Regions from separate parts of the Bradyrhizobium sp. SEMIA genome, predicted to be linked through region 1. Evidence: predicted binding sites of a transcription regulator. Region 1 holds the regulator's gene; each other region holds the start of a gene.
The links. Region 1 encodes LexA, which represses DNA repair genes until DNA is damaged. Its sites were predicted from a motif close to TGTTCNNNNTGTGTTCNG; they were not measured.
Positions count from the first base shown of each region.

Region 1 (3,593 bases):
CACGTATTTGCCGTCGGGGAATTCGATCGCGTCATGATGGCGATCGGGAATGTGCGGATCAATCTTGCCGAACTTGCCGACACGCGAGTTGACGGTGCGCGTCCAGATCCAGCGATTGTCGTAGCGGACGTTGTCGGCGAAGGCGAGCTCCGTTCCCGGCAGCAGGCAGACCGCGACGGTCGGATCGGCCGCGGAGGCAAAGCCGCGCGTCGAGGTGCCGCGGAACGTTGTCGTCACGATCGTCTCGCCGACCTCGGCAGGGCGCGATGCGACGGCATGCAGGCTGTAGTCACACATCGTGGGTGCTCCTCATGCGGAGATAGCAACCCGCGCCTCTGTCTTACGAGGCGCAGGCCTCTATCAGAGTGGAAGCATCATAGCGTCTGCCCGGTTATAGGCAAATCTGCGGCTCGCTGCCGCAGCGTGCGATCACATTATCTTTCCCGAATCCCCCGGGAACAAAGCCTGCTTTCGTGCATTCGGTGGGCGTATCAGTGGCCAGCTCAGCGGCCAGCCGGCGCCGACCAACCGGAGTATGGCCAGACCGGTTGCGATGGTTGCGTGAGCGCATTGCGCGCGTTGCGGACTTGCTCGCTCATTGCCGTTTCCTTGGCCGTCTCCTTGGCCACGTTCTTACGGGCATGGCGGTGCGATGGTGCGGCAACGGCTTGCGATGCTGATGCTGCGATCAGCGCCGCTGCTACTGTGCTCAGGATGATCTTGCGCATGGCATCTCCTCGAACCGAAAGCCTTTCCGAAGCGGTGCTGCTTCGTGCGGCGTGGCGAGGATGTAGCGCCGGAGGAGGGGCCGGATAATCTGCGCGAAACCAGAAAGACTATCCAGCGCGAGCGGACAATCATCCGCTCCGATCTCTAGTCGGCGATGCCGATCGAAGCGCGCGGACAGCGCGCCTAGTACTTGCGGTATCAGTACTTCCGATAAAGCCCGATCAGCTTGCCCTGAATCTTGACCCGGTTCGGCGGAAGGATGCGCACCTCATAGGCCGCATTGGCGGGCTCGAGCGCGATCGAGGCGCCGCGGCGGCGGAAGCGCTTCAAGGTCGCTTCCTCGTCGTCGATCAGCGCCACCACGATGTCGCCGGTGTCGGCGCTCTCGTTGCGCTGGATCAGCGCCATGTCGCCGTCGAGGATGCCGGCTTCCACCATGGAATCGCCGCGCACTTCGAGCGCGTAGTGCTCGCCCGAGCCGAGCATATCGGGCGGGACGCTGATGGTGTGGCTGCGGGTCTGCAACGCCTCGATCGGCGTGCCGGCCGCGATCCGGCCCATCACCGGCACCGCGACGGGACGCTCGCCCTCGTCCGCAGGCGGGCTGGAGGTCGTGCGGACCTTGCCGAGATTGCCCTCGATGACGCTCGGCGTGAAGCCGCGGCGATTGCCGGCGGCCGCCTGCAGCTCGGGCAGCTTGATCACCTCGATGGCGCGGGCGCGGTTGGGCAGGCGGCGGATGAAGCCGCGCTCCTCGAGCGCGGTGATCAGGCGATGGATGCCTGATTTCGAGCGCAGATCGAGCGCGTCCTTCATCTCGTCGAAGGAGGGCGGTACGCCGCTTTCCTTCAGTCGCTCGCTGATGAACCGCAGGAGCTCGTACTGTTTGCGCGTTAACATCTCGACCAAAATCCCCCGGTTGATGTCGTTCGATTCCGAGACGCTGAATTCAGCGATAAGCCGCTGCATGCTCGAAACAAATCATGAACGGACACTATATGTTCGATACATGTTCCGCAACTGCTTAATTTACCGTGAACGCGACAAAGTTCGCGTCACGCGTGTGGCCAGCGCGTTCAGACCGGCAGGCGCAGCACCTCGCAAGGTGTGCCGGCTTCGGCCTTCGGCGCGAACGGCGCGCGCACGAGAAGTGCCTGTGCCGCAGCGAGATTCGCAAGCAGCGAGGAATCCTGGTGATTGACGGGAAGGGCGATCAGCGTGCCGTCGTCGCGCGTCTCCAGGCGTGCGCGCAGATAATCTTCGCGCTGGTCGTTGGCGCCGACGTCGCGGCCCAGCACCGCGCGCTCGCGGCGATGGTGAATCACGGAGCGGCCCGACAGCGCCCGAATCAGCGGCACCATGAACAGGAAGGCGCACACATAGGATGACACGGGATTGCCGGGCAGGCCGATCACGCGCATCGCCGCCAACCTTCCATGCATCATCGGCTTGCCGGGCCGCATCGCGATCTTCCAGAACGTCATCGCGGTGCCCTCGGCCTTCAGCGCCTGCTGGACCAGATCGTGGTCGCCGACCGAGGCGCCGCCGGTGGTGATCAGGATGTCGGCGCCGCTCGCGCGGGCGCGGCGTATGCCCGCGGTGGTGGCGTCCAGGGTATCGGCGGCAACACCGAGATCGACGGTATCGGCGCCCTCGCTGCGGGCGAGCGCGTGCAGGGCATAGCCGTTGGAATAGACGATCTGGCCGGGGCCAGGCGTGGTGCCCGGCATCACCAGCTCGTCGCCGGTGGCGAGAATCGCGACCTTCGGGCGGCGGTGGACGGGTAGAAACGGGTGATTCATGCCGGCGGCGAGCGCGAGGTCGCGCTCCGTCAGCCGGATGCCCTTGCGCAGCAGCACGTCGCCCTCGCTGAAATCGACACCGGCGGGGCGGATGTGTCGTCCCGTCACGGCCGCTTCCTTGATCGTGATGCGCCTGCCGTCCGCAACCGTGTCCTCCTGGATCACGACCGCGTCTGCGCCGTCGGGAACGACGCCGCCGGTGAAGATCCGCACGGCTTCGCCGGCGCCGACCGATCCTGCAAACGGCCGCCCCGCCGCGACCTCGCCGATCACGGTGAGCTGGGAATCGATCTTGGCGGCGTCGGCCGCACGCACCGCATAGCCATCCATCGCCGACATCGCCTGCGGCGGCTGGGTGCGCCGCGCCGCGACGTCGTGGGCAAGCACGCGCTGGAAGGCCTGGTCGAGGGCGAGCATTTCTTCAGGCAGCGGCTCTGCGCCGGCAAGCACCGCGGCAAGCGCGTCAGAAACCGGCATCAGGGCCACGGGTGAAAACTCCAGCTGCGCCCCGTTCGGGCAAATCGGCGGCGAGAGTTCTAGCCGAGTGCAGGCGCAGAGGCAAAAAGGCGATCACGCAGGATGATTCATCCTGCGTTGTCCGCTCTGCAGTGAGGGATAGACGTCAAGTCCGCCGCGGCATGATCCAGAAGGCGAGACAGACCGGGACGAGGATGGCCATGGCGAGGACGAGAAGGACGAGTGCCACGGCCAGCATCGGTCAACTCCCCGGCTGCTCGTCCGGACTGACGTCCGGCGCTTTGGGACTCTGATCCTTGTCGGGCAGCGGATCGGCCTGCGATTTCAGGTCGGCGGCCTTGCTGATCAGCTTGGCGGAGAGCTCAGAATCCGAGGTGGTTCTGGCGTATTTCATCAGCAGCGAGGCCTGCTTGGTGAGGTAGGTTTTGCCCAACACGACGATAAGCCTGATGTAGAATTCCCAACGGACTCATGAGTCCGGAAGCCGGTATTCGTTCCGGGAACTCCGTACAAAATTGCACAAAGTGATTGGGTTCCTCATTTTGCGCCAAATTAGGTCCAGCACCGGCGCGCCCCAGCGACGGG
Region 1 covers NZ_CP046601.1:2,273,389-2,276,981, forward strand. Annotated here, with positions in the region: gene FOM02_RS10985 (hypothetical protein) at 1-297, opposite strand, end outside; gene FOM02_RS10990 (hypothetical protein) at 504-728, opposite strand; gene lexA (transcriptional repressor LexA) at 928-1,629, opposite strand; gene glp (gephyrin-like molybdotransferase Glp) at 1,806-3,017, opposite strand; gene FOM02_RS11005 (hypothetical protein) at 3,250-3,444, opposite strand.

Region 2 (3,593 bases), 130 kb from region 1:
GGTTCGGGAACCGCGCCGGCAGGACCACCGGCTCCCGCTCGGAGCCGTCATAGTTGTCCTGGAAATCGACCGTGTCGTCGTCGATGTCCTCAAGCAGCTTCAGCGCGATCTTGGTCAGGCGGGATTCGGTGTAGCGCATCGCCGCCGGCGGATCGCCGTCGACCGAGCCGAAATTGCCCTGTCCGTCGATCAGGGCGCGCGCATCGAGAAGTCCTGCGCCATGCGCACCAACGCGTCGTAGATCGCCTGGTCGCCATGGGGGTGGTACTTACCCATGACCTCACCGACGGCACCGGCGGACTTCTTGTGTTTCTTGTCCGGGGTGTCGCCGCGATTGTTCATCGCGTAGAGGATGCGGCGATGCACCGGCTTCAACCCGTCGCGCGCATCGGGCAGCGCACGCGACACGATCACGCTCATGGCGTAATCGAGGTAGGACTTCTTCATCTCCTCGTAGATCGAGACGGGGCGAATGTCCGAGGGTTGCGCCGGCTGGTCGCCGGGCTTGTTGTCGTCGTCAGCCAAGGGGAAATCCGGTGAGGTTTTATCTGGGAATCATATAGCGCATCGCCCCCCCGATAACCACCCTTGCAGGGCCAAGGGAAGCGCTTTTTCCGACTGTTTTTCCAGAGACTTACGCACTCCGCGCCGGTGCTGGAACAAGGCTCGAAATCGGCCGGCGCAAACCGCGCCTTAAGCCCCGAAAATCACCCGGTGCATGATCCGCCCGGGCACCAGCGTGAACAGCCCCGCCACCACCAGCGCACCGGCGAAAATGAAGATCATCATCCGCCGGTGATCGGCGACGCGATGGGTGTGCGCCCGCCACACCGCGAGCGGCAGCACGACGAGCGTGAAGATCGACAACAGATGGATCGGGCTGAACGGCCCGACCAGACGGATCTGGTGGATCCAGAACGACGAGGCGGCCACCGCGACCATCAGGAGGACCCAGATCCAGCCGATGGTCCGGTGCGGCAGCGTGCCCTTGGGCGCGGCGAACTGGACGAGGCCGAGCACGAAGGCGGCCATTGCGGCAAAGGCATGCAGCGGGATCGCTGGGGCGGCCTCAAGCAGCGGCGCGAGGTTCATGCGACGCGTCCTCCGATCGGCGGGAGAGCCATGTAAACAGGATTAACATTAAGTTAATACCATTCACATCATCGCCGGTCAAAGGCTTGAAGTAGCACTTGAGGCAGGCCCGGAAAACCGAGCCTTGCCCGCCAATTGGTAAGGGATCCTGTCGCTTTACGCGAGCGGGCGCCGCTCGTGGAGAGACGCTCGCGAGCCTCAGAACGGGATGTCGTCGTCCATGTCGCTGTTGCGGCCACCGCCGCCAGCGGCCACGGGACGGCGCGGCGCGCTGCTGACGGGGCCCGAGGAGCCGAAATCGCCGCCCGGCTCGTCGCCGAAGCTGCCGCCTCCTCCGCCGCCGCCGCGGCCGTCGAGCATCGTCAGGGTCGAGTTGAAGCCCTGCAGCACGACCTCGGTGGAGTACTTCTCAGCGCCGCTCTGGTCGGTCCATTTGCGGGTCTGGAGCGCGCCCTCGATGTAAACCTTGGCGCCCTTCTTCAGGTACTGCTCGGCGACCTTGCAAAGACCTTCGTTGAAAATCACGACGCGGTGCCACTCGGTCTTTTCCTTGCGCTCGCCGCTGTTCTTGTCGCGCCAGGTCTCCGAGGTGGCGATGCTCAAATTCGCGATCGGCCGCCCGTCCTGGGTGCGGCGGATTTCAGGATCCTTGCCGAGATTTCCAACCAGAATGACCTTGTTGACGCTTCCCGCCATCGCCGCTCTCCACTCCAAATGCCACTGAATTCCGGAACGGCGCGCCCGCGCTGCCGCCTTGTTGAGCCGACCTATACGCTTACGAGCGCCGATCGGCCCGCCACACCCTCGGTTATCCCCACATATAGCATGGGCCCGAAATTTGTTCCAGATTTGTTCCTGTGAAAGAGAATGCAACCCAAGCGTGCATACCGGAACCCAGCGCCACTGTGCACGCCACAATGAATTGGAACCCGACCGCACGGAAAAACGCTTAACATTCATTAGGTTACTCGCAGACAATTGCCCAGCGACTGTTGCATTCCAGCGACGGATTCTGCCTGCCGGTTGAGCTAAAGTTACGTTGGAATTGTTCATATGGGCGTCGCGCCTGATTGACCGCTTTGGGGACCTCTGGAGCGGACGACACTGGGGAGACTGCAATGAAGAAAATTCTGTTTGGCACAATCGGTATCGTTGCGTTGGGTCTGTCTGCACCTGCGAGTGCAGCGGATCTTGCGGCGCGTCCCTACACCAAGGCGCCGCCGCCGATGGTTGCCACTATCTATGACTGGAGTGGCTTTTACATCGGCATCAACGGTGGCTGGGGTACGAGCCGCAATTGCTGGGACTTCGTGACGCCTGTCGTCGGCACGCTGATCACAGACGGTTGCCATGACGCATCGGGCGGCACGGTCGGTGGTCAGATCGGCTATCGTTGGCAGTCCGCCAACTGGGTGTTTGGCGTGGAAGGCCAAGGCAACTGGGCTGACTTCAGCGGAAACAACGTCAGCCCGACCGCCCCGGCTCAGCAGGACCGTACGCGGATCGATGCCTTCGGCCTGATTACTGGCCAGGTCGGCTATGCCTGGAATAATGTTTTGTTCTACGTAAAGGGCGGTGGCGCGGTCGTGGGCGACAAATACGACCTCATCGTCGGGCCAGGTTTCGTGGGTGCGGGCACTACCTTCGGTTCGGCCCGGGAAACCCGCTGGGGCGGAACGGTCGGCGCGGGTCTCGAATTTGGCTTCGCCCCAAACTGGTCGGTTGGCGTCGAGTATGATCACATCTTCCTCGGCCATCGTAACGTCGATTTCACCTTCGGCGGCGCGTTCGTTCAGACCGAACGCATCGGCCAGGACGTCGATATGGGCCTCGTTCGCGTGAACTATCGCTGGGGCGGCCCGGCCATCGCGAGATACTGATATCCATCTGATATCATTTGGAGATCAAAGGCCGGCCTCGCGCCGGCCTTTTTGCTGGATGCGAGCGGCGCGACAATGTGTCAGCAATTGTGACGTTTTGCGGCTGTCGTGGCTTTTGAGAGACACAACTTGCGGCTTTGGTGGTGTAAGCACGCCGTCAGTTGGACCACAGCGTCCGATGCCCTTCTGCGCGCGGAAGGCAACAACAGAAACTGGGACTGGGATTTTGATTGAGATGAAGAAGGTTTTGTTGGCTTCGGCCTGTTTGTTCGCTCTGGCTGCCCCCGCGTCGGCGGCTGATCTCGCGGCTCGCCCGTACACGAAGGCTCCGGTGGCTGTGGCCTCGGTCTACAACTGGAGCGGCTTCTACCTCGGTATCGTCGGCGGCGGCGCCTGGGAAAACGCTTCGGGTGACCCGAAGATGAAGGGTGGCTTCGTCGGCGGCACCGCCGGCTACAACTGGCAGACCGGCAATGTCGTGTTCGGCATCGAGGCCGACGGCGCTTGGGCTGACGTCAGCGCGACGGCGACCGGCGCGACCGTCGTCCCGGGCTTCGGCGTCGTGACCGCGACCGCCACCTCGAAGACCGACGCCATGGGCACGGTGCGTGGCCGCATCGG
Region 2 covers NZ_CP046601.1:2,398,692-2,402,284, reverse strand. Annotated here, with positions in the region: partial or broken gene gyrA (DNA gyrase subunit A) at 1-525, opposite strand, end outside; gene FOM02_RS11600 (DUF2306 domain-containing protein) at 694-1,092, opposite strand; gene FOM02_RS11595 (single-stranded DNA-binding protein) at 1,291-1,788, opposite strand; gene FOM02_RS11590 (outer membrane protein) at 2,211-2,972, shown strand; gene FOM02_RS11585 (outer membrane protein) at 3,208-3,593, shown strand, end outside.
Region 2: a site for LexA is predicted at 1,932-1,949, ahead of FOM02_RS11595 (single-stranded DNA-binding protein). Genes of this name have one in related genera too.

Region 3 (3,593 bases), 640 kb from region 1:
TCTTTTTCCCAAGAATGCCGGAGTGTTACGATCGAGGTACCTCTAATCGGAATCTGGCAGCGCCGCCCTGGCCGAGCGGCATTTCCAGCTCGGGCAGGATGGTCTTGAGCTCGCCTTGCAGCGTGTAGGGGGGATTGACAATCAGGAGTCCCGTGGATGTGAGCGCTGCGCCATCAAGCTGCGGCGCGACACTGAATTCGAGACGCAGACGTTTTCCCGGAGGCTTTGCTGCGGCTGCGAGCCGCGCCACCGATTGCGCCAGCGTGTCGGTGGCGCGCCGATTCTTGGCCGGATACCAGATTACATAGATACCGGTCGGCCATTTCGCGAAGGCGGCTGCGAAGGCTTCGCCGAGCTTTTCGAACTCATCTTTGGCCTCGAACGGCGGATCGATCAGCACGAGGCCGCGGCGCTCCTTCGGCGGCACGAAGGCCGGCAGCGCAACCCAGCCGTCGAGATCGACCACGCGCGCCTGTTCGTCGCGGCGCAGCACGTCGATCAGTGCCTTGCGCGCCTTCGGCTCGAGCTCGCAGGCAACGAGCCGGTCCTGCGGCCGCAGCAGGCCGCGCGCGATCAGCGGCGAGCCCGGATAAGCCTTGAGCTCGCCCTTCGGATTGAAGGCGCGGACGATGTCGAGATAGGGTTTCGTCAGCGCCGCGGTCTCGTTCGACAGACGCGCCTGCATCAGCCGCGCGATGCCGGTCAGCCACTCGCCGCTGCGCCGCGCCTCGTCGCTTTCGAGATCGTAGAGACCGGCGCCGGCATGGGTGTCGATGACGCGGAACGCCCCCGGCTTGTCCTGCAGGTAGGTGAGAATGCGCGCGAGCACGATGTGCTTGATGACATCGGCGAAGTTGCCGGCGTGGAAGGCGTGGCGGTAGTTCATGGCGCAGAGTTACGACATCGCGCGATGAAAGTAACTGCCGTCATTCCGGGGCGGTGCGCTAGCGCCGAACTATGGTGCGCAATTGCGCACCCGAGAATCTCGAGATTCCGGGTCTGGTGCTAACGCACCATCCCGGAATGACGACGAGAGCGTTGTGCCTCAACCGCCCCTGATCGGCGGCATCGTCACCTGGTCGCGGCGGCAGGCGCGGCGGTCGGTTTCCTCGCAGGCGCGGAATTGCAGATCCTTGCTGAGACAGATGCGCACTTCGGATAGCCGCGTCCGGTTGCAGGTGACCGAGACGGCGGCATTGCTCAGGCCTGGATTGGCCCTGATGAAGGCCTCCTCGACCTCCGCCGGCGCCACGGTCTTGGCCTGCGACAAGTCGAGATACTCGGCCGGAATCTTGATCGCGGCGCGCGCCTTGCGGATCGTCTCGAAATAGCTGCGGCCTTCGAGGCCCGAGCAGGTGCCGTGCTTGTCCCACTCGTTGAAGATCAGGCCCGGCGCCGGCATCAGATCGAGCATCGAGGAGACGATGTTGCGGTTCAGCCGCGGCGCCGGCCGCTGGCAATATTCGGGGAAACCGCTCTCATATTGCGGCCACAGGCCGTGCACCACGAAGGCGTAGGGTCGTCCGCTGCACTGGATCTGGGAGCGGCCGCCACGCTCCGCCGCCTCCTCGCAGAACGAGGGCGACCATGACAGCGATAGCACATAGAAATCGAATTCGCCGGGCGCGTTCTGCCGCTTGTCCTGGGCCTTGGCGCCGCCGGCCAGCATGACCAGCCCGGCAGCCAGGGTCAGCGAGATCATCAGGCGGGAGAACGAATGCAATCTGGAATGAAACATGGCGACGCCCCTCAACTAGACTGTGCAGTCAGCCTAGCAGGCGATAAGAACATTTCAAGAACAAAATTGATGCGAGCCACGTTCGGCCGCTTGATCGGGCCGAATCAGGCTTCTCGAATTACTGTCTGGCGGCGCGGCAGGCCGGATTGTAGGCCCAGTTGCGGTCGAGCCCGACCACGCACCATTCGACACCATTGCCGTAGCCGGCAAAGCCGCCGTCCTCGACGATCGAGAAATGCACCTTGCGCACCTTGCCGTCGTTGAGCATGGCATCGCCGGTGCAGTAGCGGCGCGGAATGTTGTCGGACTGCCAGGGCCGGAAGGCGACCTCGTGAACGGCGGCGAAGCCCGTGATCTTCAACGGAGAATTCCAGAACGAGCTTTCCTTCTCCCAGAACTGGCTGGCGATCGTCGGCAGCGCCCTGTCGCAATCGGCGACGGCGCCGTCATAGCGCGGCCCGCTCAGCCAGAAGTTCAGCTCGAGCGGATTGGCGGCCTTGGCCTCGCCGAGCGACAGCGCTCCGAACATGAGGCCGAACACGGCGGCGAAGCGGAGCGATTTCAGGGAGAGGGCGCGCATGGGCAATCCGGACAGCTGGTCTTGCGAAGGTGGGACGGTGCCGCGAAGGCCGGGCGGGGTCAAGTGCAGCGCGGCAACACTTGGCAAGGAGTTGACCGTAAGGGCGCGCCCGGCAGGGCTTGGGTTCTTTTCACTTCCATCCCGGCGCCGTAAACTGGCGCCAACCAATTGGAGTAACGGGAATGCGAATCATTGCGGCCGCGGGCCTTCTCGCCCTGGGTATTTTGGCGAGCCAGTCGGCGCGTGCTGACCTCCTTCCGGTCCCGCCGTTCAAGGGGAACGACACCGGCGGCATCATCGCTTATTCGATGGCGACGCAGGTCGATGCCCGTCAGGTCGCGGTCGATCACTGCGCGCGCTACGGCAAGGTCGTGAAATTCCTCGCGGTCCAGGCCTATGAGGGCGGCTACATCTCGTTCTCCTGCCGCTGGGTGCCCTATGGCGCCGCCGAACGGCCGATCCGCACGCTGTACTGAGGCGTCGGCCTAGCGCCGCCTCTCTCAAAGCCGGGAGCCTCCAACATGACGCGCAAACTCGCTTTGCTCGGCTCAAGCCTTTGCCTCGTCCTGTCGGCGGGCGCAGCCAGCGCCGACGACCTGCCGGTGCGCAAGGCCGGTCTCTGGGAAATGAAGATGGTCAGGAGCGGCTCGGCAATGCCTGAGATGACCATGCAGCACTGCACCGACGACACCGTCGACAAGGAGATGAGCAACAACGTCTCCCCGATGGCCAAGCAGATCTGTTCCAAGCAGGACATCAAGAAGACCGCGACCGGCTATGTCAGCGATTCCGAGTGCAACGTCGCCGGCATCAGCACGACCTCGCATGCCGAGATCACTGGCGATTTCAACTCGGCCTACACTGTGAAGACCTCCTCGCACGCGCAAGGCGGCGCTGCCGGTGCCGCGGGCCGCGATACCTCCATGACGTTAGAGGCGAAGTGGCTGGGCGCCTGCAAGCCGGACCAGAAGCCCGGCGACATCGTGATGCCCGGCGGCTTCAAGATGAACGTGCGCGACGTCGATAAGCTGAAGGCGCTGCTGCCGAAATAGGGCTGTCGTCCTTCCCCTCTCCCCTTGTGGGAGAGGGTGGCTCGCCGCGAAGCGGCGAGACGGGCGAGGGGTCTGTCTCCGCGGCGCCAGCTACACCGGGATCCTCACGCTCGCTCTCAATCCCCCCATCGGGCTGTCGCCGAGCGTGATGTCGCCGCCATGGGAGCGGGCGATGTCGCGGGCGATCGCCAACCCCAAGCCGGTACCGCCTTCGTCCTGGTTG
Region 3 covers NZ_CP046601.1:2,910,174-2,913,766, reverse strand. Annotated here, with positions in the region: gene FOM02_RS14245 (23S rRNA (adenine(2030)-N(6))-methyltransferase RlmJ) at 26-886, opposite strand; gene FOM02_RS14240 (ribonuclease T2 family protein) at 1,046-1,738, opposite strand; gene FOM02_RS14235 (hypothetical protein) at 1,857-2,318, opposite strand; gene FOM02_RS14230 (hypothetical protein) at 2,501-2,794, shown strand; gene FOM02_RS14225 (DUF3617 domain-containing protein) at 2,840-3,370, shown strand; gene FOM02_RS14220 (ATP-binding protein) at 3,461-3,593, opposite strand, start outside.
Region 3: a site for LexA is predicted at 1,784-1,801, ahead of FOM02_RS14240 (ribonuclease T2 family protein). Genes of this name have one in related genera too.

Region 4 (3,593 bases), 520 kb from region 1:
AAGATGCAACGGAGGTTTCGTAGGGTGGGCAAAGCGCAAGCGTGCCCACCACCTTTCGGCACGTTGGAATATGGTGGGCACGGCGCTACGCGCCTTTGCCCACCCTACGGGTCCGATTTAGGGGACAACCAGTTTCGTAGGGTGGGCAAAGCGGAGCGTGCCCACCACCTTTGCATGCGGTGAAAGATGGTGGGCAACGGCGCTTACGTGCCTTTGCCCACCCTACGGCTGCGAAAGCACCTCGAGGGCACAACCAGCGACCGGCTTTCGCGATCCCATCGCAGAGCCGTTCGTTGGTGAGGTGCGTGCCACCCCACTGTCACGCCCAAAACGAAACGGGCACTGAAGACGTCGGCAACTCAACGTCCTCAGCGCCCGCTCCTCGCGAAAACTCTTCGCGTTAAGGCTTACTCCTCCGCCGGCTCCTCGCCGTCGGCGTCGCTCTCGGGCGTGCCGGCCAAAATCTGCTCGGAGATCAGGCCGGAGTTCTGGCGGATCGAGGTCTCGATCTTGGCGGTGATGTCGGGGTTGCCCTTCAAAAACGCCTTGGCGTTCTCGCGGCCCTGGCCGAGACGCTGGCTGTCATAGGAGAACCAGGCGCCCGACTTCTCGACGATGCCGGCCTTGACGCCGAGGTCGAGGATCTCGCCCATCTTGGAGACGCCCTCGCCGTACATGATGTCGAACTCGACCTGCTTGAAGGGCGGCGCCAGCTTGTTCTTCACCACCTTCACGCGCGTGGTGTTGCCGACCACTTCGTCGCGCTCCTTGATCGCGCCGATGCGACGGATGTCGAGACGGACGGAGGCATAGAACTTCAGCGCGTTACCGCCGGTCGTGGTTTCCGGCGAGCCGTACATCACACCGATCTTCATGCGGATCTGGTTGATGAAGATCACCATGGTGTTGGACTTGTTGATGGAGGCCGTCAGCTTGCGCAGCGCCTGGCTCATCAGACGTGCCTGCAGGCCCGGCAGCGCATCGCCCATCTCGCCTTCGAGCTCGGCCTTCGGCACCAGCGCCGCAACCGAATCGACCACCAGCACGTCCACCGCGCCCGAACGCACCAGCGTGTCGCAAATTTCCAGCGCCTGCTCGCCGGTGTCGGGCTGCGAGATCAGGAGCTCGTCGATGTTGACGCCCAGCTTGCGGGCATAGACCGGGTCGAGCGCGTGCTCGGCGTCGATGAAGGCGCAGATGCCGCCCTTCTTCTGTGCTTCCGCCACCGTGTGCAGCGCCAGCGTGGTCTTGCCCGAGGATTCCGGCCCGTAGATCTCGACGATGCGCCCCTTCGGCAGACCGCCGATGCCGAGCGCGATATCGAGCCCGAGCGAGCCGGAAGACACCGCCTCGATGTCCATGGAGCGGTCGCTCTTGCCGAGCTTCATCACCGATCCCTTGCCGAACTGGCGCTCGATCTGGGAGAGCGCGGCAGCCAGGGCTTTACTCTTGTCCATGGAAGATCCTTCGACGATACGCAGGGCAGTGGCGGACATTGGGTCGTGCTCCTTATGGCGAGGATTCGCGTGTGGGACAAACGATTGGGCGGCGGGTCGTCGATAAAAGTAATGTACCCTATCTGTTCTATGTTCGCAATATGTTCTTTTGCGAATTCGGGTGCTGTCCGTATTTGACCCCCGGTGTCCCAGTTTGTTCTAGCGAGTGTCCTAAGTTCAATTTTGAACCAATGCGGCCGGTGGTCGTTGAGGCCGCATCACCGGCTTCGGCTCTGCCCGTAGGCGTCGGTGGCTGAGAGACCGAGAGCGCTCCCGCCTGCTACCAGGGAGCGCCGCTATGCCGGACTATTCCCACCGAATCGCCGTTCAGACCGCTCTAATCGCCGCAGAAATCGAGCGAACCCAGCAGATTTGCAGACGCTCGATGGAACTGCTCCGGCTTCCGCTTCCGAGCACATTCCTTGGAAACAGACTCAATCCGCCGCCAGAAGAAGAGAATGAGGAGTAAGACCGCCTGAGTTGGAGACCTCTTTCAGTCCTCATCCAAATTGCGACGGGAACGTTCAGCGGTAGCCTTGTCGGCTTGGCGCGGGTGTCCCGTTAGATGACACAAAACCTTGGCATAGGTTGTGCAGACTAACCGTCACCGGGGAATTGCTCATTCCCACCCGGGGCTGGAAAGCCGCCGCCCGCGCTCGATTTAAGCGGGCGGCGTTTTTGCTTCGCCCGTGAAAACTTCCACTGTCCTAATTCGATTTGCCGGGTGTCCTGATAGGAGCGCACCGCAGATCGCGGCCTTTCGAGCCTCCTGAAGTTGAATTTTGAGGTGCCCTGCTCCTCTGGCTAAAGCGCCGGCCATCAAGCGGTGGGAGCTTGTATTTAAATGCTACAAATGGTAACGCTTACATGTGTAGCGCTACGAGACGTAGATAATCTCAGGAGGAGACATGAAGTCGATGATCAAGATCGCGCTCGCGCTGGCCGTGTTCGCCGGCTCGGCGACGGCTTACGCCCACGCATCGTGCGGTCCGATGTCGTCGGGCGCTCCGAAGGTCGGCATGAAAATCACGAAGCGGTGGCAGCTGCACGACGGTTGCCACAGCCGCTACGCGCAGATGCTGGGCAAGCCCTGCCACTAAAGCGCGATGAGATTTGGATGAATCGTCATCGCGCTTCAGGTTGTTGTTCACGCGTGATCTTTCCGGAAAAGTGCGAAGCGGTTTTCCGGCTCAAGGACGGCGAGAGGCCGCCTCAGCCGGCGGCCTCTTTGATTTTTCCCGGTCCGCCGCATCTGGTGCAGGGACGAAACTCGACCTTCTCACCAAGGTGCATCGGCTTCATGCCGCTTTCCCGGCCCGTCCCGTCGCATTCGGGGCAGTTGTGCTCGACATCCTTCTCGCTCATGTGCGCCTCTCGCTAAAGCATGATCCGGAAAAGTGCGTAGCGGATTTCCGAAAAGATCATGCGCAAACAACAAGCCAAAGCGCGATGATGACTCATCCTGATCTCATCGCGCTTTAGGGCATTCGAGCGGATCTCATCGCGAGGTTAGCCCGGCTCGCAACCCTTCTTTGGGCCTGACGGAAGATTCAATCTTGCCGTGCCCCCTCTTCCATTGAAGCTGATGCGCAGCAAAGACGCAGCCGCCGGCCGCCGTCATAAATCCGCAATCCTGCGGCACCGAACCTTTGCGCGGTTACCGGCTTTGTCGGGACGGGGCCGCTCTAACGGGGAAGCTCTGTCATGGCGGAAGACACGCACCACGATGCGGCGAGGCGCAATCATTTCCTCGAGGCGGCGCTCGAGGAGATGGCGAAGTTCGAGCGCAAGGAAAACGAGTTCCGCAAGAAGGACCGCGAGGAGCGCGCCGCCGAGCTGCGCCTGCCCGTGGGCGAGATCAAGGTCCATTAGGCCGCGCTCGGACCTGTTTGGACAGGCCCTGTTTGGCAACCGGCTTCGGAGCTGACCGGCCCTCCCGGCGCGGCTGATCGCGCGCGTATGCCCGCCGGGGGACCGCTTCGCATGCGGCGGCGAAACTGCACTAAAGGTATCTAAACACCTATCTTAAGTCATTGATTGCGCAGCGAAATTGCCCAGCGCCCTACTGTGCATGGGGTTGTTTTCAGCTTTTGAAAG
Region 4 covers NZ_CP046601.1:1,756,687-1,760,279, reverse strand. Annotated here, with positions in the region: gene gcvP (aminomethyl-transferring glycine dehydrogenase) at 1-2, shown strand, start outside; gene recA (recombinase RecA) at 408-1,496, opposite strand; gene FOM02_RS08420 (hypothetical protein) at 2,405-2,596, shown strand; gene FOM02_RS08415 (hypothetical protein) at 2,709-2,861, opposite strand; gene FOM02_RS08410 (hypothetical protein) at 3,201-3,368, shown strand.
Region 4: a site for LexA is predicted at 1,588-1,605, ahead of recA (recombinase RecA). Genes of this name have one in related genera too.